Regions from separate parts of the Pseudoalteromonas sp. T1lg21 genome, predicted to be linked through region 2. Evidence: predicted binding sites of a transcription regulator. Region 2 holds the regulator's gene; each other region holds the start of a gene.
The links. The regulator LexA, encoded in region 2, represses DNA repair genes until DNA is damaged. The targets are predictions, from matches to a motif close to TACTGTATNNNNATACAGTA.

Region 1 (8,727 bases), on a different contig from region 2:
AAACCCACAGAGGTAAGTTGGTCTAATGGTTTGATATCTTCTTTCTTCACGTTGATGTTGTCTTCTACTTTGTCGACAAGAAGGCCTATATGAGGTGTTACGCCGTCTTTTGTAGTGAAGATGATGATTGGCTTATAATCAAGAATGATCTGCTCACGTGCCGATTCAAACAGTCTAATAAGTTGGTTGAATGTTTGGCGCTTTTTCTCTGCAAATAAGCTGATTACTTTGTCGTGAGGTTGACTCTTTTGTAATTCTAATAACTCACCGGCCATGGCATGTAATTCACGGTGTGGCTTATCAAACTTGGCTAAGATACTTTGTAAGTCTTCGTTATCGGTTTCAAAGTTGTTATACCAGCGACCGAATGCACATTTGTCTGGATCTGTAGCTTTTGTAAAAGGTGCACCTGTTACTAGGCTATTTTCTAAGGCATCTAGCCAATCTAAATGGTCTTTTTCTCTTTCGACTAAAAGGTCAGATAATTCGGTATTGGTCTCTTTGGTTGAGTGATTGTTTAATACAATTCCTAAATCAAAGATAGGCGTTGGGGTTTCCATATAATCTTTAACCCCAATGAAGCTTTTATTTTCATTTGGCAACGACGTTAAATTTCCTTCGTAACGCTCAGTTAGAAGAATATCGAGAATTTTTAGTGAAATGGTCTTTTGGCCAACTCGAAAATTAATCAGATCCATATTTCCCTCAAAGCCTTGTTAAGTCTCTATAGCATAGAACATTATTGTAATTTAGTCGTAGTTTAACCTAATTACTTTTAAAATATGAGCGGTAGATTTTTTTGTTATTTCCCGCAGTGTGAGTGTTAAATAGATCAGCGAAATCTGATGTGTCAGTAAAGAGATGATTTAGCTCTGTTAGCAGACATTGATTGTTTAGTGGCGTTGGGCATTTTTGGGCAGCGCTAACCAAAGCAACGGCATTCAAATAACCTTCAAATATAATTCTATTTGCACTCGTGTGATAAGGCTCGATATCTTCAATAAACTGCTTACACCAAGGGTTTTTACAGTTATTAGGGTCGGGAACCACTTCAGTGACCATAATGTTGGTGGGCTGTTTAACTCGCTGATATAAATCATGGCTCGAAACGAAAGACACCGAAGTATAATCTGGGTTGAAGCTTTGTTTGTTTGCTGCATTAATGAATTCAGCGAGAGGCTCGTAGGTGCCGACTAAACAAATTGCGGTTGCTTTACTTTCTTTTAGAAGCGCTAAAGCTTTTGAAATATCATCACTATTGCGCTTAAACCGAGCGACTTCTACAGGTTTAATACCATGTATTTTTAACGCATTAACAAGGTTGTTTTCTACCATATAGCCAAACTCATCGGCTTGGATCATCAAGCCAATTTTTTCATGCTTACGCTCTTTCACGAAATAATTAATCTGCTCTATGGCTTCATCTTGGTAGCTCGCTCGAAGATTAAATACATTTGGCATTGAGCTGTTATGTAAAAAATCAGCGCCTGTAAATGGCATTAGAAAAGGAATGCGGTGCCTATCCAGTAAAGGTTTAATTGCATGAGCTGTTGGTGTGCCCATAGAGCCAAAAATTGCATGGATCTTTCGATCAAATAAAAACTCGCGGGTATTCACTACGGTATTTTTTGGCTCGTAGCCATCATCAGCTAATATCAGATCGATACTTTGCCCATTAATACCGTTTTCTTTGTTGATTTTATTAAAGTAAATATTACTGCCAAGCGCCAGTTGTTCGCCTATTTGCTTTGCCGGTCCTGTGAGTGCAGTGGACATGCCTAGTTTAATGGTAGGCTGTGCGTGTTCAGCTAAAGCTATCTGAGATAGCAGCAAGGTATAAATACATAAACACTTAATGGCTGTGATTTTGAAGTGATTTATAGTGAGCATACCAACCTTGCACTGCGGTTTTGAACTGTGAGTCTAAGTCTTTTTTACCTGTAAAACCGGCTTCATCGATTAAGCTATTTACAGAGGTTTGCTGTAATACTAGTCGAATAAGGATGAATTTTGTATGTTCATCTAATAAATTTAGACTAATTGGTGTGCTCCAAATCATTTGCCATAGCAATGGCTGCACTTGGAAGAGGTTAATATCACCAATTAACAGTCGCTCAGCTCTTGCATCTAAGGCAGGAGAATAGTCACTTTTTGGTAAGCTTTTGAATAGCTCTGCAATAAGCTGCCAAGGAAGCGAGCTAAAGTGACCAAGGAGTTGCAAAGACAGGTCTTGCTTAAACTCCTCTATAAAGAGTTCTGCGCTATCTGAAGTTTGCTTATCTAACGCTTTAATCACTAAAGCAGCATGTTCAGCCGTTGCTTTGTCATGACTAAATCCAAGCTTAACAACATTAAAGCCATTACTTTGCCAAAACTTAACTAACGCTGCATTGGCGCCAAAGCTGGCACCAAAATAACTGCAATTATTTAATTGGCTTTCGCAGTAGTTTAACAGGGCTGAGCCAATACCTTGTTGATGACATTCAGGTGCAACAGCTATTCTCACGACTCTCGCTGAGTGTTTACACAAGTCTTCTGTATTTCGGCTCAATTGAGTCAGAGTTTGCGCCATTAAATGACCATGTGGCCGACGCTTTCCTCTTATAACCTGCTCTGCGATTTCTGGTGTTAAGCCACCCTCAATAGCAATTAAGCAAACGGCTTTTAATGTACTTTCTTGTTTGCAGATCGATAGTTGTAACTCTGGGGCATCAAGCAATTGGCGTAAGTCGTTTACCGTAGTTTGATAATGAGCTAACGCCAATAGCGCCATAATTTGGCTAAGCAGCTGCTCATCATCAATGAGTTGCTCTTTGCTTATGCTTTCAAATTGGTAAGAATTACCACTTTGCGCTTCTAGGTACTTTGCATCGAGTAGTAATAGTTCGCGTAGGCTATTTTCGAGGGGGTCACGTTTAGCAAAACGAATAGGTTCATCCAGAGTAACTGCCTTTAGCGATTTATATTGGCTACGTAAGTAATGTAAAAAACGTAACGTGTAACCACGCCCATTTCCTTCATAACCAACCATAGTGCTGGCAAATACGATCCGTGGATAACTTTTTAGGATCTGCAATAGCATAGGAACCGGAATCGCTGCTGCTTCGTCGACAAATAACAGATCGCAATCAGGTTTTTCGTTTAGCAGTGTATCTGGCGCAATATAGCTAAGGTTAGCTAGCTGCTTACAGTTTTGCTCTTTGCTAACACCAAGCTCAGCGGCTAAATGTTTAAAGCTTGTTTGTACGGCTTTGGCTTGGGTGGCACAAATAAGGATTTTTTTATCTTGAAGACATGCTGCTGCAAGCCCTAAAGCAGCTGACTTACCACGACCTCGGTCTGCACTGATCACGAAAGGACGATTAGCGCGCCCTGTCGCGGTTTTAATAATTTGCTCTACACATGCTTGTTGTTGCTGATAATTTATCTCAGCATTTGCTGGCGAAATTGATTGGTAACTAGGAAGCGAGTGCTCAGTAAAATAATGTGGCTGCAATTTTAGCTTGGCGAAAAAGCGCTGATTAAAAAAGCTGTGTTTAACCTCTTCGCCATAAGAGGTGATACTTGTGAGTGCTGGGTCTTGCCACTTATCGTCATCGGGCAGCAATAATATCAGTACACCGCCTGCTTTTACGGTACCTGCAAGCGCGGCTAGTTTATCGGCATATAAACCGCTAAAACCATCAAAAATTGCGTGATGAAACTCTTGACCAAGAATTTGGTGAGCATGTTTTGGAAACTCACTATTTGCTAATAATGAGTTGCTACTGAAAACATAGGTATTTTTAAGCGCTAATTGGTTTGCAAACTGATAGCACCAAGTTTCGCTGCCTTGCACAAAGACAAGCTGGCGATGCTTTGCAATCACCAGCTCATTACACAGTGCTGTTATATACTCATTATAAGGCTTGAAGTCTTGCATACTGTGTTACAAGCCATTTGCTGCCTAGGTCATCAAAGTTCACTTGAATACGTGACTGTGCGCCGCTACCTTCGTAATTGAGTACGGTTCCTGCACCGAACTTAGCGTGTAATACGCGTTGCCCTAAGTTAAAGCCGCTATCTTCAAATGCGGCATGTGTTACTGACGGACTAAAACGACCTGCCGCAGGTGGTCTTGAAACCTGTGTTTTAATACGAATTTCTTCGATACAGTCTTCAGGCATTTCGCGTAAAAAGCGTGATGGGCTGTGGTATTTTTCTTGTCCGTATAAACGGCGACTTTCTGCATGGCTAATGTATAGTTTTTCCATTGCGCGAGTCATACCAACATAGCAGAGGCGACGTTCTTCTTCTAAACGACCAGACTCTTCATTACTTTGTTGTGATGGGAACATGCCCTCTTCAACACCAACCATAAATACCAGTGGGAATTCTAGGCCTTTTGCTGAGTGCAGAGTCATCATTTGCACCGCGTCTTCGTGCTCGTCAGCTTGACCTTCGCCAGATTCTAGTGAGGTATAAGCCAAAAAGCCCTGTAGTGGTGAGCTGAACTCTTCATCTTCTGGGAGTTCATATTGACCACAAGCACTAATTAGCTCTTCTAAGTTTTCTACGCGGGCACGGCCTTTTTCACCTTTTTCAGCTTGATACATTGCCATTAACCCCGAGCTTTGAATGGCGTATTTCGCTTGCTCTTCTAAGGTGAGATCGCTGATCTTATCTTCGATATGCTCAACAAGCTCTAAGAATTTAGTGACGGCACTCGCTGCACGGCCAGATAAGTGCTGCTGCTCGATAATAGCTTTTGCGGCATACCAAAGTGGCAATGACTCATTGCGCGCGCAATCACGAATGTGGCTTAGTGTTTTATCACCAATGCCGCGAGCAGGGGTGTTAATAACGCGCTCGAAAGCAGCATCATCTTGACGGTTACCCACTAAACGTAAATACGAAAGTGCATCTTTGATCTCTTGGCGCTCGAAGAAGCGCATACCGCCGTAAATACGGTATTTTAAACCTTCTTGTAGCATCGCTTCCTCGAGTACACGAGATTGCGCATTGTTACGGTATAAAATGGCGGCATCTTGTAATGCATTACCTGCATTTAGCCAGCTACGTAGTTTGCTGCTGACAAAGCGCGCTTCGTCTAACTCATTAAACGCAGCGTAAACAGAAATAGGCTCACCATCATTGCCGTCTGTCCACAGGCTTTTACCCATGCGTTCAGCATTGTTTTTGATCAGCGCATTTGATGCTTTCAAGATTGTTGCCGTTGAACGGTAATTTTGTTCAAGGCGAATGGTTTCGGCTTCGAAGTCAGTTAAAAAGCGTTTGATATTCTCAATTTTTGCGCCACGCCAGCCATAGATACTTTGGTCATCATCACCTACGATCATAATACTGTTAGTGTCACCTGCGAGTAATTTTAACCAGGCATACTGAATAGTATTAGTATCCTGGAACTCGTCGACCAGCATATGGGCAAAACGCTGTTGATAATGACGTAAAAGTGTTGGGTGGTTTTTAAGTACTTCGTAGCAGCGCAGCAGTATTTCTGCAAAGTCGACTAAACCTGCACGGTCACAAGCCTCTTGATATGCAGCATAGACTTTCAGCATCATTTGCTCATTAATATCGTAGGCTTGAATGTCTTTAGGTCGCAGACCTTCATCTTTTTTCGCGCTGATATACCAACCAAATTGTTTTGCTGGCCACTTTTTATCATCGATGTTCATCGCTTTAAGTAAGCGTTTGATCATACGTTGTTGATCGTCAGAATCTAAAATTTGAAAGCTTTCAGGCAAGTTCGCTTCACGGTGATGGGCGCGCAGAATACGATGAGATAAGCCGTGGAAAGTACCAATCCACATACCACCAACCGGTGCTTTTAAGGTTTCTTCTACACGAGTGCGCATTTCTTTCGCGGCTTTGTTAGTGAAGGTTACCGCAAAGATGCTGTATGCAGAAGCTTGCTCAACTTGCATGAGCCATGCGATGCGATGAACAAGTACTCGAGTTTTACCAGAACCTGCACCTGCAAGTACTAGCATATTTTGCAATGGGGCTGCGACTGCATCCCGTTGTTTGTCATTTAAGCCATCGAGTAATTCAGAAACGTCCATCGTTACGCCTTTTCAATCTATAATGGGTGGAGTATAACAGGTGTTTATGCAAGGCTAAATAAAATACTGTTTTTATAAACAGCTATTTGGGCAAGTCATTAAAATTGAAGTATAAAAATTGTGAATTTGACCGATTTTTAGCAAAAAAAACTAAAATCAAAATAACGTAACTTTTTAACGCTTTGATTTGTAAGCCATAATAAGTTGGCATAAAGTGTGTTTACTAAAAGTATAATCATTAAAAACTACAGAGGTTAGTATGGCAGAGCAAGGTTCTGGCGGTAATGTAATCGCAGCAATATGTAATATCTTTTTTCCTGGTTTAGGACAATTGGTACAAGGTCGTTTAATGGCGGCTATTGCATTCTTTTTAGCATGGGTTATTAGTGGTGCACTAATTTATGTTGCAGTTGGCTTTATTTTACTGCCAATCGTATACCTATGGGCGATTATTGATGCTGCGCGTTTCAAATCGAGAGTCTAGCTATTTTAAATAGCATAAACACGAGCGCCACGTTGGCGCTCGTGCTGCTTTAAAGCTACAAAACTCGCCACGTTTAGCTGCAAACGGTATAATTAGCAGATAACGTATTATGAGTACCCTCCATGGAATATCAATTTATCCGCGATCCTATTAGCGGTTTACGCATTAAAATCTCCTCTGAGCATGCAGTTATTGGCCGTTGGCTAAATGAAGAAGTCGGCAAAGAAAAAATCGCGATGGTGCAAGCGTTGATCTCTGCGGTTAAGAGCAGTCATGAGCCTTTAACCTTACAGGGTCAAGAAATTGATTTGATCTTAAGTAAAGACGAAGCGCTATTCGAAGCTCATGCATTACATCAAGACAACGAAGACTTAGTTGCCTACCAAGATGATGATTTAATGCTTGAAGAAGAAGGCCTGTGCAGTGGCTGTGGTTTTGAAGACTTTGTTGATTTAATTGAATCTTGGCAAGAATTTACACAAGGCCGATAAGCAGACGCATGGTCTGCTTATCGATTACTAAATTATTGCTCGCTCACTGATTTAACAGCGGCTAGTAATAAATCTTCTGTTAAGCGGACTTTGTAATTTGGGTTGGCGTATTGAAAATGAACTAACCCATTTGTATCTATCACGAATACTGCGGGTACTGGCAGTGCTACTTTCGCTTCACCCTCTAACGAGACAAAGTTAACCCCAAGCTTATTGCGGTAAATCTTTGCTGTTTTGTCATCTAAGTAAAACGCTAGACCTAACGTTTGCGCCAAAGTGAGGCTGTCGTCAGAAAGCAATTGATAGCTAGGAGCTGTAATTTTTGTTTCAGCGAGTTTTTCAGGGCTATCTGGTGAAACGGCAATTAATTGCGCGTTTAAATTTGCTAATTCTTTCTCAATTTTTTGCACGCTGGCCAATTGCTTTGAACAATATGGACACCAGCCACCACGATAAACAATCAGCACAGTGGTTTTCTCTTTAAAGCGCTCAGCGAGCGAGACGGTTTTACCGTATTGGTCTTTCAATTCAACATTTGGCACCGTTAAGCCAGGTAATAACGGACTAACTTGCTCTGCTGACTCGGCAATATTGGTCGCAGTTGCAGCGATAACGTGGCTTGATAGTACAAACAGTACACTAATGAATAGGGATTTAAACATGGGCTTCCTCGGTTATTTTTATCAACTGCAAAGATGACCTGATTGTTGCGGGATTTATTTCATCTTTACCTACATCAAACTCAAATTTAACTGTAGTATATAGGCAAATAAAAAATGCAAGTTGGGATAAAGAATGTCTGCTAATTTACAAAAACTCGTTGTTATGCTCGAAATGCAAAATGCGATGAATACCAAAGTTCATGAGCAATGGTTTAGCCAAGGTTTTGAATGGTATCGTGCAATTTGGGTTGAGTGTGCTGAAATGCTTGATCACTACGGTTGGAAGTGGTGGAAAAAACAAACCCCAGATACAGAACAAGTTATTTTAGAGTTAGTTGATATTTTCCATTTTGGTTTATCTTTACGTATTGATGGTGAAACCAGCTATGAGCAGTTGGCTGCGCAACTTGAAGCTGAGTTAAGTGCACCAGTTCAAGCCGATGATTTTAAACAAACACTCGAATTATTAGCCGCATCAGCTGTTGCTGAAAAGAGTTTTAATGCCGCTGCATTTGCAGGTTGTATGGCGCAAATTGGTATGGATATCGATGATTTATACCGTGGCTACGTTGGTAAAAATACCTTGAACTTCTTCCGCCAAGATCATGGCTACAAAGACGGTAGTTATATCAAAGTGTGGAATGGCCAAGAAGATAACGAGCACTTAGTTGAAGTGGTAAAAAGCCTCGATACAGAGCATGCAGATTTTGCAAAACTTGTATACCAAGGCTTAGAGCAGCGTTACCCGAAGTAATTATTTAACGGGGATAAACTCGCGAAAATCGATGGTCGATAAAAAGCCATCAAATTGCTTATGCGGTTGCTGACTATCAGGGTTGGCAACCGCAAGTATATGGCCGATACCAAACTCTTTTGCCGCATCTAGTACGGCAGGGCTGTCGTCCACAAATAAAGTCCGTTCCTTATCAAACTGCCATTCTTGGTGGACTTGTTGCCATAATGGTTGATGCTCTTTACTCACGCCATATTGGTGAGTTGAGATCACCCCGTCTAAGTAATTATCG
Region 2 (8,727 bases):
GGCGTTGTGGCTGGGCGAGTTGTGCCATTTTTTACCGCACGCGGTCTTAATTTAAGTGAACAAGTTAGCACCCCCACACTCGATAAATTAGTCGTTGTTAGCTCATTTTTCGCCATTGCGTGGTTCTTTATGAGTCAGCTATTTTTTAGCGCAATGAGTACTGGTTGGATCTTTGCTTGGCTTGCTTGTTTACATGGGGCTCGGTGTGTTTTGTGGTGGCATAAAGGGATTTTAAAAGTACCTTTGCTATGGTCATTACACGTGGCTTATTGGGCTTTATCGGTTGGTTTAATACTCATCGCGCTGAGTTATTTCAGCCCTATTATCTTATTCAAAGACGCGCTTCATCTGATCACTGTTGGCACCATAGGTGTGATGATCATCGCCATGATGGTTCGTGTCTCTCACGGTCATACAGGGCGTGCATTACAAGCCCCTGCGTACATTAGTTTGGCATTTATACTCATTGCGTTAGCTGCCATTGTACGCTCGTTACTTCCCGTTTATTTAGGTCATCACCTTGCATGGCAGTTAAGTGCGTTGCTGTGGGTTGCTGGCTTTAGCTTATTTTTATTTCATTGTGCGCCCATCTTAGTGAATCGTCGTGTTGATGGTCGCCGCGGTTAATCTCTCCAATAGGAAAAACTATGTTATCTGAAAAAACGATCCAGATTGTTAAAAGTACTTTGCCTTTACTTGCACAAGCAGGCCCTCAAGTGACTGAGTATTTTTATGATCGTATGTTTAGCTACAACCCTGAGCTTAAAAATATTTTTAATATGACACATCAGCAATCGGGCTCTCAGCAATTTGCGCTGTTTAATGCCTTAGCTGCTTACGCGGCAAATATTGATAACTTGGCAGTGTTAAAAGGTGCGCTTGCGCGCATTAATCATAAACACACCAGTTACCATATTTTGCCAGAGCATTATCCCATTGTTGGTGGACATTTGATTGCGACTTTAAAAGAGTTATTGCCAGAACAATTTATCCCTGAGGTCGAGTATGCATGGCGTGAAGCCTATTCATTATTAGCGGATGTGTGTATCAACGAGGAGATGTCGTTATATCAAAAAACCAAAAAGGCGCCGGGAGGATGGTTTGGTACCCGTACTTTCACTATTACAGAAAAACGTATGGAATCATCGCAAATATGTAGTTTCACATTAACGCCTGCTGATGCAAAACCTGTAGTGGCGTATTTACCTGGCCAATATTTAGGGATTAAAGTAACGCCTGCAAACAGTGATTTAACGCAAGTGAGGCAATACTCTTTATCGCAGCAAAGTAATGGTTGTAATTACCGTATTAGCGTGAAAAAAGAAGGCTTGGTATCTAACTACCTACACAGCTTAACTGAGGGGGAAGAGGTAGAAATTTACCCACCCGCAGGCGACTTTGTGCTTCGCGAAATTGACTCGCCTGTTGTATTGATTTCAGCGGGAGTTGGTCAAACCCCAATGATGGCGATGCTAGAAACACTATTAAGTAATCACCCTAACCAGTCAATCCATTACCTACATGCTTGCGACAGTGAGACGCAGTTTGCCTTTAAAGAGTACTTAATAAAGCAACAAAACGCGCACGCTTCATTACATTGTGTTACCTGGTTTAAAGATGGCAAAGGGGGTGATTTTGCGGGCTTGATGGATGTAAACGACATTGCTGACAGCTTACCAATTAGTAAAGGTGACTTTTACCTGTGTGGCCCAATCGCCTTTATGGCAATGATAAAAGAGCAACTGCTAAGTATTGGGGTTGCAAGTGAGCGTATTCATTATGAGGTATTTGGCCCTCACCAAAGCCTATGATGTAAAAGGCGCAGCTTGAGCTGCGCCTTTTTGTTAGTTAACTTCGCACTCTACATTAGGAAGTGGAATACGGAGCTCTTTTTTGGGGTAGTAAAGCAGGCATTGCTCACCTGCTTTTTGCAACACAAACTTCTCAGAAGGAATTGAATGGGCGCCCATAATTGGCAGACCATCAGGTCCTTTGTTGGTGCCGTGATCAATCAGTAACTCTGCGCTCTTAGTAAACACATCATCGGCTAAGGTGACCAGTGCACCGCCTTTAGCTGATTGAATAGCCTGCTGTAGCTCAGTAATCACTCCCGGGTTTACCCGAACAAGCGTGGCATTTTGCGGTTGCTCCGCTTGAGTACTTTTACAGCCAGCTATGCTTGCTAGTAAGGTGCAGGTTAATAACAGTGCTTTATTCATTATCACCTTCCTTAGCTAGCAGTGGACGGGTTAAATCCATATTATTTTTGTAAAGTGTGGTATTGGCTTTAAGTGCAATACCTGTTTCATCAGCTTTATAAGTTGAGGTTGTCGCTTGCTTAGCTGTGTCACTTTGGGCTACCACTGGACAACTACCATTTTCGATATGATAAAGTGCTGCACTCAATAGTGTTTCGTCACTATCACCTAACTGGTGATTAAAGTCGTCATCAAGCTCACAGCCTTTTACATCGGCAGCAAATTGTGGTGTAGGAGTCGGTACTAAGCCGTCTGAGTATTCACCAAAGCCCTTGTAATTGGTACCAGTAAACTGAATTGTATAGTAAGTCGTCGCACAGTTATGTGTTGGGGTAAAACCATATGGTTTACCACACGTTGTCCCGCCAATTAAAATAACTTCAGCATCAATACCATTTAAGCCATTGATCAGGGCTTCTGATGCAGAACAAGTGTTTGCTGTACTGAGTACATAGACTTTCGATAAGTTTAAGTCAGGGAGCGTGTTATTCGTTCCCTCGAAAGTAGAATAATCGATTTCAACATCAACAAACGGGTATGGATCGCTCTCGGTCTGTTTGTCATTTTCAATGATCTGATAGTAAAAATAGTCACTCGTATTGGCAGGCCCAGCGATCATATAGGCAAGTTGTGATGAAAGCGCTAATAAGCCACCGCCATTGTATCTAAGGTCGATGACAAGCTCGTCAATGTTGTCGGCTTTGAACTTATTCACAGCACTTATCAGCTCAGGCTGAGCAATACTTATATGGCTGTTAAACTGCATGTAGCCCACTTTAGTGCCACCTTCTGTGGTAATGGTATCGACATTCTGTACCGGTGTTTGGGTGATATTACCAGCCACTAAAGAGAATGTTTTTTCTGTCTCATCATTACTAATTACCTTGAAGGTATGTGTATCGCCAGCGGTTGGCCCAAATAAAGCTTCATTTAATGTATCAATACCTGATTCCGTATTTGTATCAATACTGACACCATCCACTAAAAAAACGCGATCGCCTCGTTGTAAGCCTGCATTAGCGGCAGGGGAGTCATCTTCTAAATAAGCAACTCGTAAGTCACGAGGAGGTGTGCCACTAATTAAAGCCCAGTTGATTCCATAGCCTGAAACTACGCCTGATTGAGACTCTTGAAAATAGTCTTCAGTTGGCACACTAAAGTGAAAATTGTCTTTATAAGCTCCTGAGTCTGTTGTTTCGAAGGTTTTTAATTGATCAAAATAAGCGGCGACAGAGCTGAAGTTATCTGGGTCGTTATCTTCTATTTCATCGTACCAAAGATAGGTTTCATCACTCCATGAACGTAGCCACATCTTCTCAGTAAACTCAGAGCCAGCGGTATCTGGGTAAGGTTGATTATCGTTATACGGATCATTACCAGTACGCGGTACGGCGCACTGATCTTTAAATTCACTTGATGCGGCAAAGGTGCCAGCTGTCCAAGTGGGTTCTGTCGTTGTTGGTGGCGGATTAGTCGTATCGGTATTGCTCGATGAGCCGCCACCGCCACAGCCAGATAGTGATACGCCAGAAACAGCTAAAAAGATAGCTAAAGCGAGTTTGGTATTTTTAAACATGGGTGCTTCCTTTCTTGTATGAATTGTTTAAAAACTAACAATTACTTACTTTTAAAGCAACCAGTTGTTTAACCCTGCATGTAAAAAAATGTGCAAATAATTACAGGGACTTACGGTTGCTTATTTCAGCTATTTCAAGCTTTTGCCATGATTCAAACAGTTTACGTTGTTTGTCAGATATCTTTAAGCCATAGGTTTTTTGCATATAGAAATAGGTATCGGCTATTTGCTTTCTTGCATAAATTGGCGGCTCAAATACACGTTGTTTAAAATCGATTTTTATTGGGCAAGCACCGTAACTTGCGCTTGATGTTGTCACCATCCCATAGCGAAAGTTTGAACGGTCTGCATTGATCTCACCAATAGCGGGGGCAAGATTATTAATGTCAGCCTCCATTTGACGAAATTTTTCACTGACCTTTACGCAGTTTTTACGACCGCCATCTTGCCAGCATTGTAATTGATGGCCAAACTCCCAGGCTGGCACAATATGTTCCCATTCTATTCTTTTTGCTCGGGCATTCTCGTTACCCGCTCGGGTGATGGCATTGCGTGGAATATAGCCACATGAATCTGGATCGGGTACCAGTTTTTTACCTTGTCGCTTTATATCGCAGCCACAATATAAGCTTTTGCTATTTTCAGGCAGCGATTTTACAAGGTGCTTTTTGGCACTCGAAAAGCTAGAAAATTGCTCAGCAGAAGCTGAAAAGTTAATTAAAAAGCACAGAACAGCAAAAGAAATTAAACGCATATCCATCACATGAGTGAACTACAGGAACGGTTATTTTAGAGTGACTATTCTAAAAAGGAAAAGTATTTCAACTCAGCTATAGTTGTTAGGCCGTTTTTATTAAAGGAATTACAACTATGTCATTAGGTGCCTTTTCTGTGAGTTTAAATGTAAAAGATATCCATGCTTCAAAGCAGTTTTATGAAAAGCTAGGATTTAAAGAGTTTGCTGGGGAGATTGAACAACATTGGTTGATCATGAAAAACGGTGAACATTTAATTGGTTTGTTCCAAGGCATGTTTGATAAAACCATGCTGACATTTAACCCCGGATGGGATCAAAACGCTGAGGCGCTGACTGAGTTTGCTACTTTTGAGCAATTAGCGACACGTTTTCAGCAACAGGGGTTAGAGATACAAAAGGCCGGTGACGCGAGTTTTATTATCACCGACCCAGACGGCAATCCTATTTTGATTGAACAGCACGTATAGCTGGCTTTTTTCGCTTTAAACGAACGTTTTGTAGTAACAAAATAATCCCAGTTATACAAAACAGCACGCTGGTGGCTGAGAAGCTGATAAGCAATGGGTTGTTAAAGTTTTCTCGCTCATCATAATCCATAATGTGCAGCATCCAGAAAAAGTCGAAAATGCGCCACAAGGTGCTGCGCACAGTAATAACCTTACCGGTTTGGCTATCTAGATATAAGGTGGTTGTTAGCCAATCATCAAAGCTTACTTGCCAAACATTGGCTTTGTGACCGACTTCTCTTGGCCCTTTTGGTAATAGCTGCGCTTGAGTCATGTTAGCATTAATAAGCAGGTGAGCTTGTGCATTTTCAATGATTTGAGCTTCATTTGGAGCAGACATTTTATAACCCGTTCTACCATCAAAATTGAAGACACCGCGAGGGGTGGTGACTTCTATAATCGGGGTGTTTAAAAAATGGCTATATTTAATACCTTCGATTTGCTCAAATTGCGCGGTTATTTTATCAATCGAAGTAGGGTAGTCTGACACTATAAATGGGCTACTTAAACTGCGGTTAGCCAAATGTTTGCCATGCACTTTTTCAAGCGGTAATGAGCTCATTACCAGCCCACCTAAGAGCCAAAAGAAGATCTGTAAAGCGAGCAAGTAGCCAAGCCATTTATGCCCTTTACGAGCATACTTGAACATGCGTTTATTCATTATTACCCCGTTATTATTGTTGTATGGGTGCTATTTTAAGTTGTTTAACTGTATTGCCAATGCGGCATAATGTCGCATTAACTGTATTCTAGATTTGGTATATATACAAAACTGAGTTAAAGTTTCAGTCGATATCAATAGAGGGTAAAAACGAGAGTATGTCGGAAATTCAATTTTTAAATGTAGATCTGGAGCTTGAATCAAAGCACGATATTAGTGCGCTTGTTGCTGATTTGAAGAAAAACGCCATGGTTTTACATTATGACCAAGATGAATACCGCCAACTTGCACGGATTGAAGCAACCGCAGATATCAGCTCTCCAGATAAAGCGATTAACCAGCTTTGCGAGCTTATTGAGTCTTGCTCGCGCAATGCATTAAAACAGTGGTTATCGTGCTCAAAACGAACATTTGATATAGGTTTTGAATCAGGTAATTCGCCAAAATGCTTTAATCAACCCCTGCATGCCGATACCTTGTTACGTATCTCAGCAATTGGCGCAGGGATTGAAATTACTATTTATCCTGTTGAAAAATAGGTCGAATTTAGCGCTCTACTACCGCTGCGGTCATTCTTGATACGCAGCATAGCTCTCCTGCGGCATTGGTAATTTTAATATCCCAAACAGAGGTGCGCTTTCCTAAATGCAGCGGTCTAGCCGTTGCAGTTAAAACTCCCTTACGTGATGCTTTCATATGGTTGGCATTAATCTCTTGGCCAACAGCGTAGAATTTATTGAAATCAACCACAAAGTTGGCTGCATAGCTTGCCACTGTCTCGGCTAACACAACGTTTGCTCCGCCATGTACCATGCCCATAGGGTTATGATGTTCTGGGATGGCAGGCATCGTCGCCACTAAATAGTCATCGCCAATTTCTGTCACTTCAATGCCCATGGTTTTCATTAAAGTGCCTTGCCCGGTGATCCCTTGCTCCAATTCTTTACATAGCTCTAGCGTGATTGGGTGGTGCCAAATGCTCATTGTGTTTCCTTAGCCTGCTAATTAAAGCTAATACCTTATGGCATCTTAGAGTGAGGTTCAATGTAAGTTTTGTAGCAATATGACGGTATTAATTAAATTTGCGATTTTCAGATAACTGTATATACTCACAGTTAAATGTACTGTATGGAAAACCAGTTGTATGCGCCCATTAACTAAACGCCAATCGCAAATTTTAGAACTCATTAAAGTCTTTATTAAAGATACAGGCATGCCACCAACGCGTGCTGAAATAGCTCAAACATTGGGTTTTAAAAGTGCCAATGCCGCTGAAGAGCACCTAAAAGCACTGGCAAAAAAAGGCATGATCAAAATGAAGCCTGGGGCGAGTCGTGGTATTCAATTAATCGAAGAAGATGAACCAGAGCAATTAGGTTTACCTTTAATTGGCCGTGTTGCAGCGGGCGAACCTATTTTGGCCCAAGAGCATGTTGAAAGCCATTGCCAAGTTGATCCGTCGTTATTTAAGCCTGCCGCTGATTTCTTACTGCGTGTAAATGGCATGAGTATGAAAGACATTGGCATCATGGACGGTGATTTACTTGCAGTACATAGAACACAAGTTGCTGAAAATGGCCAAGTTGTTGTTGCACGAGTTGATGAAGACGTGACTGTTAAGCGTTTAGAAAAAGCTGGCCGAAAAGTATTTTTACACGCTGAGAACGAAGAGTTTTCACCTATTGAAGTTGACCTAGAGCACGAATCGTTCAATATCGAAGGATTAGCGGTAGGGGTTATTCGAAACGCTGACTGGATGTAAGTGTTCCCAACTTGGTGCATTAAATTGACTTAATTTGGTGCACCATCGAAATTTTGCTACTTAATTAGGATTTGTGAATCCTTACTCATCATTTAAAGCCTTATATGGCGCAGTTTCCCTCTCTTTTTGTATTTTGTTTGTACGCCTAAACATTAAATAACGCGCTGATTATAGTTGTTATTTTTGCACCAAAATAAACATTTATTATCACTAAAACTTGCTTATTGCTCATTTTTTAACTAATTGGTTAGTACATTGTATTAACACCTATTTACGAAATTGACACACCTAAACGTGTCAGGGAGTTATACAACGGGCTTGTATCATTTCATTGCGTCGTGATGATACGAATTCGATCTAAACAATAAAAATACGAATGGGCACCTTGCTGTAACGCCTTTTCGCTTTGCGTCTTGCAATAGCATTTAAAGGAGCCGTCACATGGGTAAACTGCGTTACGCCTTGTGGCTTATATTACTCGCACCTGTGCAATTTGCATTGGCAAACAGCCAATTCAATATGCGTAAAGGGGTGACTGATATAAGTAATAATGTTTATGAGTTACACATGACGATATTTATTATCGTTGTGTGATTGGCATCATCGTTTTTGCGGTGATGTTTTGGGCTTTAATACACCACCGTAAATCTAAAGGGGCTAAGCCAGCCCAATTTCATGAAAGTACAAAAGTTGAAATACTTTGGACTGCCATTCCGTTTGTTATACTAATCGCGATGGCTGTGCCTGCAACAAAAACCCTCATTGCTATGGAAGATGCCTCTAAAGCCGATATCACAATTAAAGTGACTGGCTCGCAATGGAAATGGCATTACGAGTACATGGGTGAAGATATTGCCTACTACTCAATTCTAGCTACACCGAAAGATCAAATAGACAACCAAGCAGAAAAAACTGAGCATTATTTGCTTGAAGTTGATAAACCCTTGGTACTGCCTATCAATAAAAAAGTTCGCTTTTTAATGACCTCTGACGATGTGATTCATTCGTGGTGGGTGCCTGACTTTGCGGTTAAAAAGGACGCAAACCCAGGGTTTATTAATGAAGCGTGGACTCGTATTAACGAGCCGGGTGTGTATCGTGGTCAATGCGCAGAGTTATGCGGTAAAGATCATGGCTTTATGCCCGTTGTAGTGAAAGCCCTTCCTGAAGATGAGTTTGCTAATTGGCTTGCTGATGCCAAACAAGA
Region 3 (7,993 bases), on a different contig from region 2:
ATTCAAGGAGTTTATATAAATGGAATTTAGAAATGAAAAAAAATATATTATTTACTGCTTCACTTTTAGCTCTTAGCGCTTGCGCGAATACTTCACCACAAAAAGTAGCTACTTCCCAAAGTTCTAACCTTACGAACCAAAAGCCTGCAACATCAGCTTTTGTTTATACGCCTGGCGATAGAGAAGAATTTGTCTTTGGTGAAATGTTAGAGGGTTTACAAAAATTTGGTTATGGGGACCTTTGTTTCAAGATGCCAACAAGATCATATGCTAACGATTGTATATTGAACAAACTCCCTTACGAGAAATATGTCGGAAAAAGAGGGTATTATACAGATCGCAAACCTTTTATTGACTACTCTGGCTATGTAGCAAAAGAAGCTATCCTTGAAACTGGAGAAACTATATATTTAGTCACCTCGAACAAATTTAAACATGTAGGCGATAAGATAATCTCACTAGCCGAACATGAAAAAATTAGCAATTTTCAACCTGTGCCAATTTACGAAGGTTCTTCCGTCTTATTAACTGGTTATAGTAAGATTTCTAAAGGTTATTTAAATGTTAGTAGCCAAAACAAACATAGTTATAATGAGACACAAATAAAGAAAATCAGAGATATCGCTAGTAGATACCCTAAAAATGGGCAAAAAATAGCTGACTTACTATCCACATTAAAAATTGACTACGATGATTTCGAAGGCAGAACTGTAGTTTCATGGATGCCTTATAACAACCCTAAATCTTATTTATCGATAAAGTTCATTTTTAAAGACTCTGGAGAAGTTTACCCTTTTGTGGAAGTATTATACAAAGCTGATGATTGGCTCTTTATTGATGAGTACTCAATATCTGCAGATGGTTACAGATGGGATAGCTCTAAAAGAACCTTTGACCGAGACAATTCTGGAGGGACTATTTGGGAGTGGGACACAGATTCATTAAATGATGAATATATAAAGGTCTTATCTAAAATGGCTAATGCTAAAAGCTCTAAAATTAGATTTCGCGGTCGCCAATACTACGCTGATTATGAACTAACAAGCTCTCAAAAATCTGAATTGGCAAGCCTTATAGAATTAGCTAACTTAACAAAGTGACAGCATCCTACGTTTACTAAACAAGTTAAATACTATAAGACCCGACGAAAACTCTAAATGCTATCTATATTTGATAGCATTAAGTCAAGGCATTCTATATGAACTATGAGGGTTTATTTGCATTTATGGTTTAAATTCCATACAAGGCTTATGAAGTCTTATACTCCTTGTAACAACACCCTCTAAACAAAAATCATCCTCTGGTGAAACATACACCGGTTTAAATTCATCAGAGGCTGATAACAACAATCGGTTGTCTTTATCTATAATCTTACATACAAAACATCCGTTGTAGCTTGCAACAACAATATCACCGGTACTAGCATCCACCGCCCTATCAACTAAAAGTAAGTCACCATCATATATTCCTACTCCCTGCATAGACTGTCCTGAGGCCATTCCAATAAAGGTAGCATCAGGATGCTTAATTAAGAGCTGATCAAGCGACAGCCCGAGCTCCTTGTATTGAGCTGCAGGAGATTCAAAGCCTGTAATACCAGCTTCGATATAAATAGGGATAACGAACATAAGTAACAAAACCACGACACTGTTTATATATACAGTATAGTGAAAAGTTTGATTGTCGGAAAGTGAATTTTGAAATGGCTTGAACTTAGACTTACAAAATTAGATTTTCTAATATGTTGTTTAGGAAGGGCTTTATAAAAAAGCTGAGAATTGTATTTGTAATAAGCACTCTAACCGCTTGATTTTACAAAAGTATAAAAATGAGAAAAAATGCACTTTTGACTGTATAAAAAAACAGTAGTTAGTTTGTAATATTACATATTTTCAATAGGTTAACTTAATTTTGAAGAAAATCATGGGGTGTCAGGGGTCGCAGGTTCAAATCCTGCTATGCCGACCATTTTTCTCCACCCTACTCAATAAGTTACTGAACTTATCTATTTATTTTATCGCACCTTAACTCTGCATTCCTTTATTTATATCGCACATTTATCGCACCATATTTATCTAAATTTATTTTCTCTTTTTTAGGTTAGATTAGGTGTTGATTGGGGGGGATATATAGGAAGACAGCTAATGGCACCTTAAATAATCCAACTTTCCCTAAGTAGTATTCATAGACTCGTCAAACGAACTGCCTTGTAAATTACCCACTGTACAAAACAAATAGCCCTATATTTTTTCATTTATAAAAACATCGTTTCGCAATAGCTTCTTCAAGTTAGATAACTGAAATGAATTTTCAGTTTTGACTTGATGAACAATTGTTTGCTTAGTTCCTAAAAATGTAGGGTGATCAGATGGAACAGGATTCATTAGTGCTAATAAATTTGGGTTTTGGAGGTGGATATGGGCAATCAATCCATTCATATAGAATCGGTACACTTCCCAACCGTTAAAGCTTAATTTTATTGGAACAAAGTTATGTGTGGGTCCCAAGCCAGTTAATTGAATCAAAATAATAGGAAATACGCTCAACTTATCATCCATTTCCCCTATAATTATTCTTCGCAATATTTCTATTTGCTCCTTTGACAAAGTTACACCAACAAATTCTGGCAAAGATGAAACCGCAGCTCTCCACAATAAACTTAAAAAGAATTTTCTAATTTTTAATGGTTCATTAAAGTTAACAATTGTGAGTTCATTGATTAAGTCTGTAGCAGGTTTTCTGAGTTTGTCACTCGACCAAAGCAAGCCTTGAGCTCTTAATTCATCTATTGCATAAGAATCAATTTCGGATAAGTAGTCTTCTCCTTCTCTTATTACTATAGATTTATCATACCAACTATCAGCCCTTTTTATGAGCCGAACTGTTGTAGAACCTGCTGCTGGTTGCAGAAACTTATTTCCTGCCTTGCTTGGTCTAGTCAAAGATTTTGGTATTATATGGGATTTAACAAACTTTCCTTTTTTACCTGTCAGTAAACATAAACCCACCCTAACTCTCCTTATTAATCAATTCCTACTAATTTCTTATACACAGACTGATAAAAATTACAAAATGAAAGGCTCTTATAAGCATTTAACGCAGAGAATATGCTCAATACTTAGGATTCCGTAGCTCATAATAAGAATTACTAAACCGAGCGATACTTTTATAAACCCATTCAGAAATTTCTTTTGTACTAAGTAAATCAGCAATCCAACTTGAGCAGTCATCATCTAGCCAAGTTGCTTTACTTGAAATTCCTAGTTGCTTCATTAATCCCTTTATTTTTTTATTCGGAGCTTCATCTCTACCAAAAAAAGCTCCTTTATAATGAACAAGTTCGTTTCTTAAACTAATTATTAGCTCAATAGATTGAAATGGTTCAACTGCATTGTTCCATTCAATACCGTTTGTTCTCAACGCAACTAGATCCCACTTCTCCTGTACGTTAAGTTTTTTCTGTAAATTTTGTACAGCCCGCCATGCTTCACCTTCTGGACCACCTTCATCATGACAAATTACAGCTATTGAGATTTCTTCATTTATTTTTGCTTCTAAATAACTTGCAGCATTAATAATACAGGATGTATTAAATATAATTACATCTTGAGACTTTTCAGAAGTATTGGCTAACTCCGAAAACTTTTTGCAACCAGCTAGAAAATCGGCAGAGAAGCAATGCATCGAAGACTTTATTAATTTACCACCACAAGAATTATCTGCTTGTTCTTTTAGTTCAGAACTCATCTAAATCCTTCTTTAACAGTTAAGTCCAAGTATTTAATATTCAAAGAAATAATAACCTTATAAAAGGCCACTTAAAAATAACATCTTAACATATAATTAATTAATCAAATTATTCTCTTCCAACAGATAAAAAAACGTTACAGTAAACGCCTCTTTGAGCGCAGTTTTATAAACGCTCATAAAATAAGTTCGAATAAACCATTAATTGAATTACGTGTTAAAATTCTAATTTTCCCAAATCCAAATGTACCCTGTGTTGAATAGCTATATTCAAATAACAGCATGTCTTCCGTGCCATTACCGTTGAAGTCAGCTCTTGCAACCTCAATCAGCTGTTGACCCATACCTCCTTGTTCTTCAATGCACAGCATATTTTGTTTAAGCCTTTTAATAGCAATCGTACCGTCATCGACTTTGCTTTGATAGGTAGTACAATGTTGCGTTTCCAGCGGTGGTTCACCTAAGACCGGAAAAAAAGAAAATGGAATCAAATGTAAATCGACGATCCCTACTCTCGGTTCATTAATAAAACTATATTCTGCTATTTTTGCATTTTGAAGAAAGCTGAGTAGCCCACATTGATGCTCAAAAGTTGCGGACATTTTAATATCTATACTCGTCCTAGGGTAATACTCTGATTTAATCGCAGCAACATATTCCTTGCACGTACAAACATGCACTTTTTCATTATGTTCGTTTGTTAGTATGAGTTCACAGGCATGATTGTTTTGACCTAACAGTACCTTTCGGCTCATAAGATTATCTATATCAGCCTTAACTACAGTTTTAACGTCCTCTGCATCCAATAATTGAAGACCTTCTATTAGAGTAAATATTTCTTGAGGGTGCTCACTGTAATCTTCGAGTATTCTGGCAACTTCGGAGGGTAACAATTCACCGCATTCTAGACATTGTTGCAACAAGACTAACGCCTTTCCACGGTTTTTCCGCTTATCAATATTTTCTAGATTCTTCAGTATTTCACTCTTCACGCTTTTAGCTATACCAAGGAAAAAGTGTATGCGCGCCAAATCGAAAACGCGTGAACCTTTCTGAAGATTAGCACCTGCGCGACAAGGTAAAAGGTTTTCATATCCGTTGATGTCGAAATCTTCCGTCAATTTCAGCATTGACTTCAGTCTCTTTATTTCGACAGGATCATCTATAAGGTGCTCAGGGATTATGTGGTCAATATGAAAATCGCTGAAATCGATAAGCTCCCTTGTGTAGGCACACTTCTTTTTATGTGCAAGCCAAATAGCCTCTCGTTGGAAAGCTGTAAATTTTTGAGTGGACATTACAGAGTTATTCCTGATCCCCCTACAAAGGGGCTAAAATAGTTAGCAGATATATTTAGCAAAGCGAAACAGGACCAATATAAGCAATTCTACTTTAGTTGCTTATTAGCTCGATACTTTCCTGGAAATTCTAAGTCCTCAAACAGAGACTGCAAACATCTATCAATTTTTTCTATCGCTGATTCATACGTGCCCGCCGCACCTTGAATAATAGCAGCAGGAGGCTCATCACTATGTAAAGCCAATTCCATGCTACACAAACTGGATAATGTTCTAGTCAAATTACTTAAAGCAGCTCTAGAATTTTGCGATAGAAAAACAAAGTCTTCTTGCTCGATTTCATGGATTTTTGTAATGTGGAATAAAATTGATTTACCCACTTCAGGTCCTAATGAGTTTAAATTAGGGTGAAATTCACTAACCCGCCCGTAAGTACCATAACAAGCTTCGCAATATTTCTTAAACTCAACAAGTTGCGATTGTAATTTTTTAAATACTCTTATTTTTTCACCAAATAGTAAATCGTTCTTTTTTTGATAAAAAGCTAATTCAGCTTTTAAATGCTCAACCCTATTTACATATTCAGATTTCACTTCTTCAACTTTTCTTGTAATTAAATCAACGTCCTCTTTAGTTGCTAAGTTTTTACCTTTTTCGGAACTATAAGACTTAAGGAACTTATTAAAGAAACTTAAAGCTCCTATGGCCAAGAGAATTAATACTTGTAACCCAATAATAATCTCATTCATCATCGTTTATTTCTAAGCCTAGAAAGCTAACACTCATTTTATATAAGAGTTACGAAGTAGCATACTTTAGAAAACTGATTAACACCACAGCAGATTCATCTCCCATATTTACACTTAAGAAAACCAATACCTCTTTACTGTTCGCAGCCCCAATCCTATGTGTTCCGCGACTTGCTTCTGAGTCGGTTTTTTGCCTGTTTCTTTTGTTATCTCTTCAATTGCTTTCACCACAACCTCATTAGAATTACTTCGCTTTTTAGAAGCCGTACATTTGGCTGCTTTACTCTGCCTTTGCCTTATTTCATCCATTGATAGCTTAACATTGGGCTTCGCACACAAATATTCAGGGCAATAGCCAAGTAAGTCTTCTAGATATTCACCTAGTGTGTCTTTTTTGTATTTGTAGATAGTGCTTTTTGCCGTTTTTGTCAGTCCGTTTAACTCTTCAAGTGAAAAGCCTATCAGCTCATCATTGATTCTTTCCAGCTTTTCAAATGCTGTCTCTTTATTTAAATGCTGAAAGGCAACAAATAGGATGAAAGCTGTTTTATCACGTTTGCCTTTAGGCACCTTTCCTAACTTTCGAAAATGAATTTGGATAGTGTTTATACACTTTAGCCACCAATCCTTGATGTTGTGCCCGTAACGCCTCTGAATCTGTTGTTTGGCTTCATTGCTTTTAGGTTTAAATGGCAAACTAACAACTCTGGACTCTTTTTTGATTTTTAATTCATCTCTTAATGGCTCCAAGTTTAGGTAATTTAGTAGCTTTTCAAATTGATACTTTGGCCCGCCACTAAAAAACCTTGCTTGTAAGCCTGTGCGTCCATGAACAGAGCCTGGTATGCGCAAATTTCCATAAGCTCTTTTTGATGCAGTACTATCAATATGCCAAAAAGAATTTATGTTTTTTAAACTCTCAATAAATGTGTTTGCTACCACCTTCCACAATTCTTTATTAACTTCTGAAGCTTCTACAGGGTCATATATCCAATATAAATGAATCCCACCAGATCCAGAGCAAACATAACCTGTAAAGGGTGGTAATTTTTTCTTTATTAACACTTGAAGAACCCTTTCAATCAAGTCATGCTCAAACTCTCGTACTCTTCTCACGTCAACTTTTTCAGTGACATCAATATCAATCCAATTAGCCCTAAGGAGCGCTAAATTTATAGCTTTTGGCCAGCAGTAAAACTCGTTTGGACTATAGTAATTATTAACCGCTTCGCTTTTGCAGTTTAATACTCCTTGAACATACCTCGTTGTTTTACTCTTAAAAGTCTTTAAATCTGTATTCTTATTGGACTTTCGGTTTCCTAATAAAAATATTTTTGTACCTGATTCATGATTATTACTGAAAAGTGCCCTGACATATCTAGGTGAATGAAAATCGATTAAGTCATAAAAGTCTTTTGGCGAAGCAATAGCGTACTTTGGCCACGACAAAGGTGGCCTTTCTTTTAAGGCAAGCATATAATTTGAAGATGCAAAGTGCGGTTGGGGTATCGCCGGTCAAGCTGCCCCTTTCGCCTTCCTTACATCTTCACCCCTTCAAAACGAGCTAGCCATTGCTCAACCGTTTCCCGAATGAACAAACGAGATTTGCCTAACTTTATTGAAGGTGGCGCTAAACGCTGTATTTGATAGCTTTCTGGATTTTCACCAGCTTCTATTGCTTTAAATTGAGCACTAATTCGGTTGTGGATTGTGCGAGGTGATAATTGTAGTAACTCAGCTAAGTCTTTAACTGAAATAGTTTGAGATGATGACATGACAGCCCTCCAATACGTTTAATGGAGCGAAGGGCATTGTTCATGCAAGTATGCACGATGCTGCATATGCAGCCATGTCTTTCCTCTTTACGTATTGAAGGCAGCCATAAAGGCGCCTGTTTTCAGTCACCGAAGTGACTCCCTTCGCAGGAACGCAGCAATTGTGCGTATTTATGAATATAAGTGATGAAACGTGAACTATCAAGAGCTGTATTTAAAGAGTTGCTTTACTTCTTAAGGTTTTCCCATTATTAAAGTATTAGCTTACTGTTTCTCTTCCACCAATTTAGCCCAATGCTCTAATGCAGCTAACTTAATATTTTTATCTTTATGCTCCCATATCAATTTTTCTAAAAATGCCAATGCAATGTATTTCTCTACAGGAGATTCTGTTAACTCTCGTGCAAGCTTTCTTAGTCTGCTA

Region 1: a site for LexA is predicted at 6,130-6,149, ahead of uvrD (DNA helicase II). Genes of this name have one in related genera too.
Region 3: a site for LexA is predicted at 1,646-1,665, ahead of C2M25_RS20900 (LexA family protein). Genes of this name have one in related genera too.

What each region holds. Positions count from the first base shown of each region.
Region 1 is NZ_PQBX01000010.1:178,562-187,288, reverse strand. Features, by position in the region: gene C2M25_RS06330 (CZB domain-containing protein) at 1-698, opposite strand, end outside; gene C2M25_RS06325 (ABC transporter substrate-binding protein) at 766-1,890, opposite strand; gene C2M25_RS06320 (GNAT family N-acetyltransferase) at 1,853-3,922, opposite strand; gene uvrD (DNA helicase II) at 3,900-6,065, opposite strand; gene C2M25_RS06310 (hypothetical protein) at 6,325-6,549, shown strand; gene C2M25_RS06305 (YacL family protein) at 6,672-7,040, shown strand; gene C2M25_RS06300 (peroxiredoxin-like family protein) at 7,073-7,702, opposite strand; gene C2M25_RS06295 (dUTP diphosphatase) at 7,836-8,456, shown strand; gene yrfG (GMP/IMP nucleotidase) at 8,457-8,727, opposite strand, start outside.
Region 2 is NZ_PQBX01000065.1:24,655-33,381, forward strand. Features, by position in the region: gene C2M25_RS19570 (NnrS family protein) at 1-627, shown strand, start outside; gene hmpA (NO-inducible flavohemoprotein) at 648-1,811, shown strand; gene C2M25_RS19580 (hypothetical protein) at 1,845-2,219, opposite strand; gene C2M25_RS19585 (S41 family peptidase) at 2,212-3,834, opposite strand; gene C2M25_RS19590 (endonuclease) at 3,935-4,594, opposite strand; gene C2M25_RS19595 (VOC family protein) at 4,705-5,058, shown strand; gene C2M25_RS19600 (hypothetical protein) at 5,033-5,758, opposite strand; gene C2M25_RS19605 (hypothetical protein) at 5,917-6,297, shown strand; gene C2M25_RS19610 (PaaI family thioesterase) at 6,305-6,742, opposite strand; gene lexA (transcriptional repressor LexA) at 6,903-7,520, shown strand; partial or broken gene coxB (cytochrome c oxidase subunit II) at 7,962-8,727, shown strand, end outside.
Region 3 is NZ_PQBX01000078.1:14,717-22,709, forward strand. Features, by position in the region: gene C2M25_RS20895 (hypothetical protein) at 33-1,100, shown strand; gene C2M25_RS20900 (LexA family protein) at 1,224-1,628, opposite strand; gene C2M25_RS20905 (hypothetical protein) at 2,241-3,008, opposite strand; gene C2M25_RS20910 (hypothetical protein) at 3,112-3,747, opposite strand; gene C2M25_RS20915 (HNH endonuclease domain-containing protein) at 3,924-5,045, opposite strand; gene C2M25_RS20920 (hypothetical protein) at 5,135-5,797, opposite strand; gene C2M25_RS20925 (hypothetical protein) at 5,909-7,270, opposite strand; gene C2M25_RS20930 (helix-turn-helix domain-containing protein) at 7,333-7,569, opposite strand; gene C2M25_RS20935 (hypothetical protein) at 7,834-7,993, opposite strand, start outside.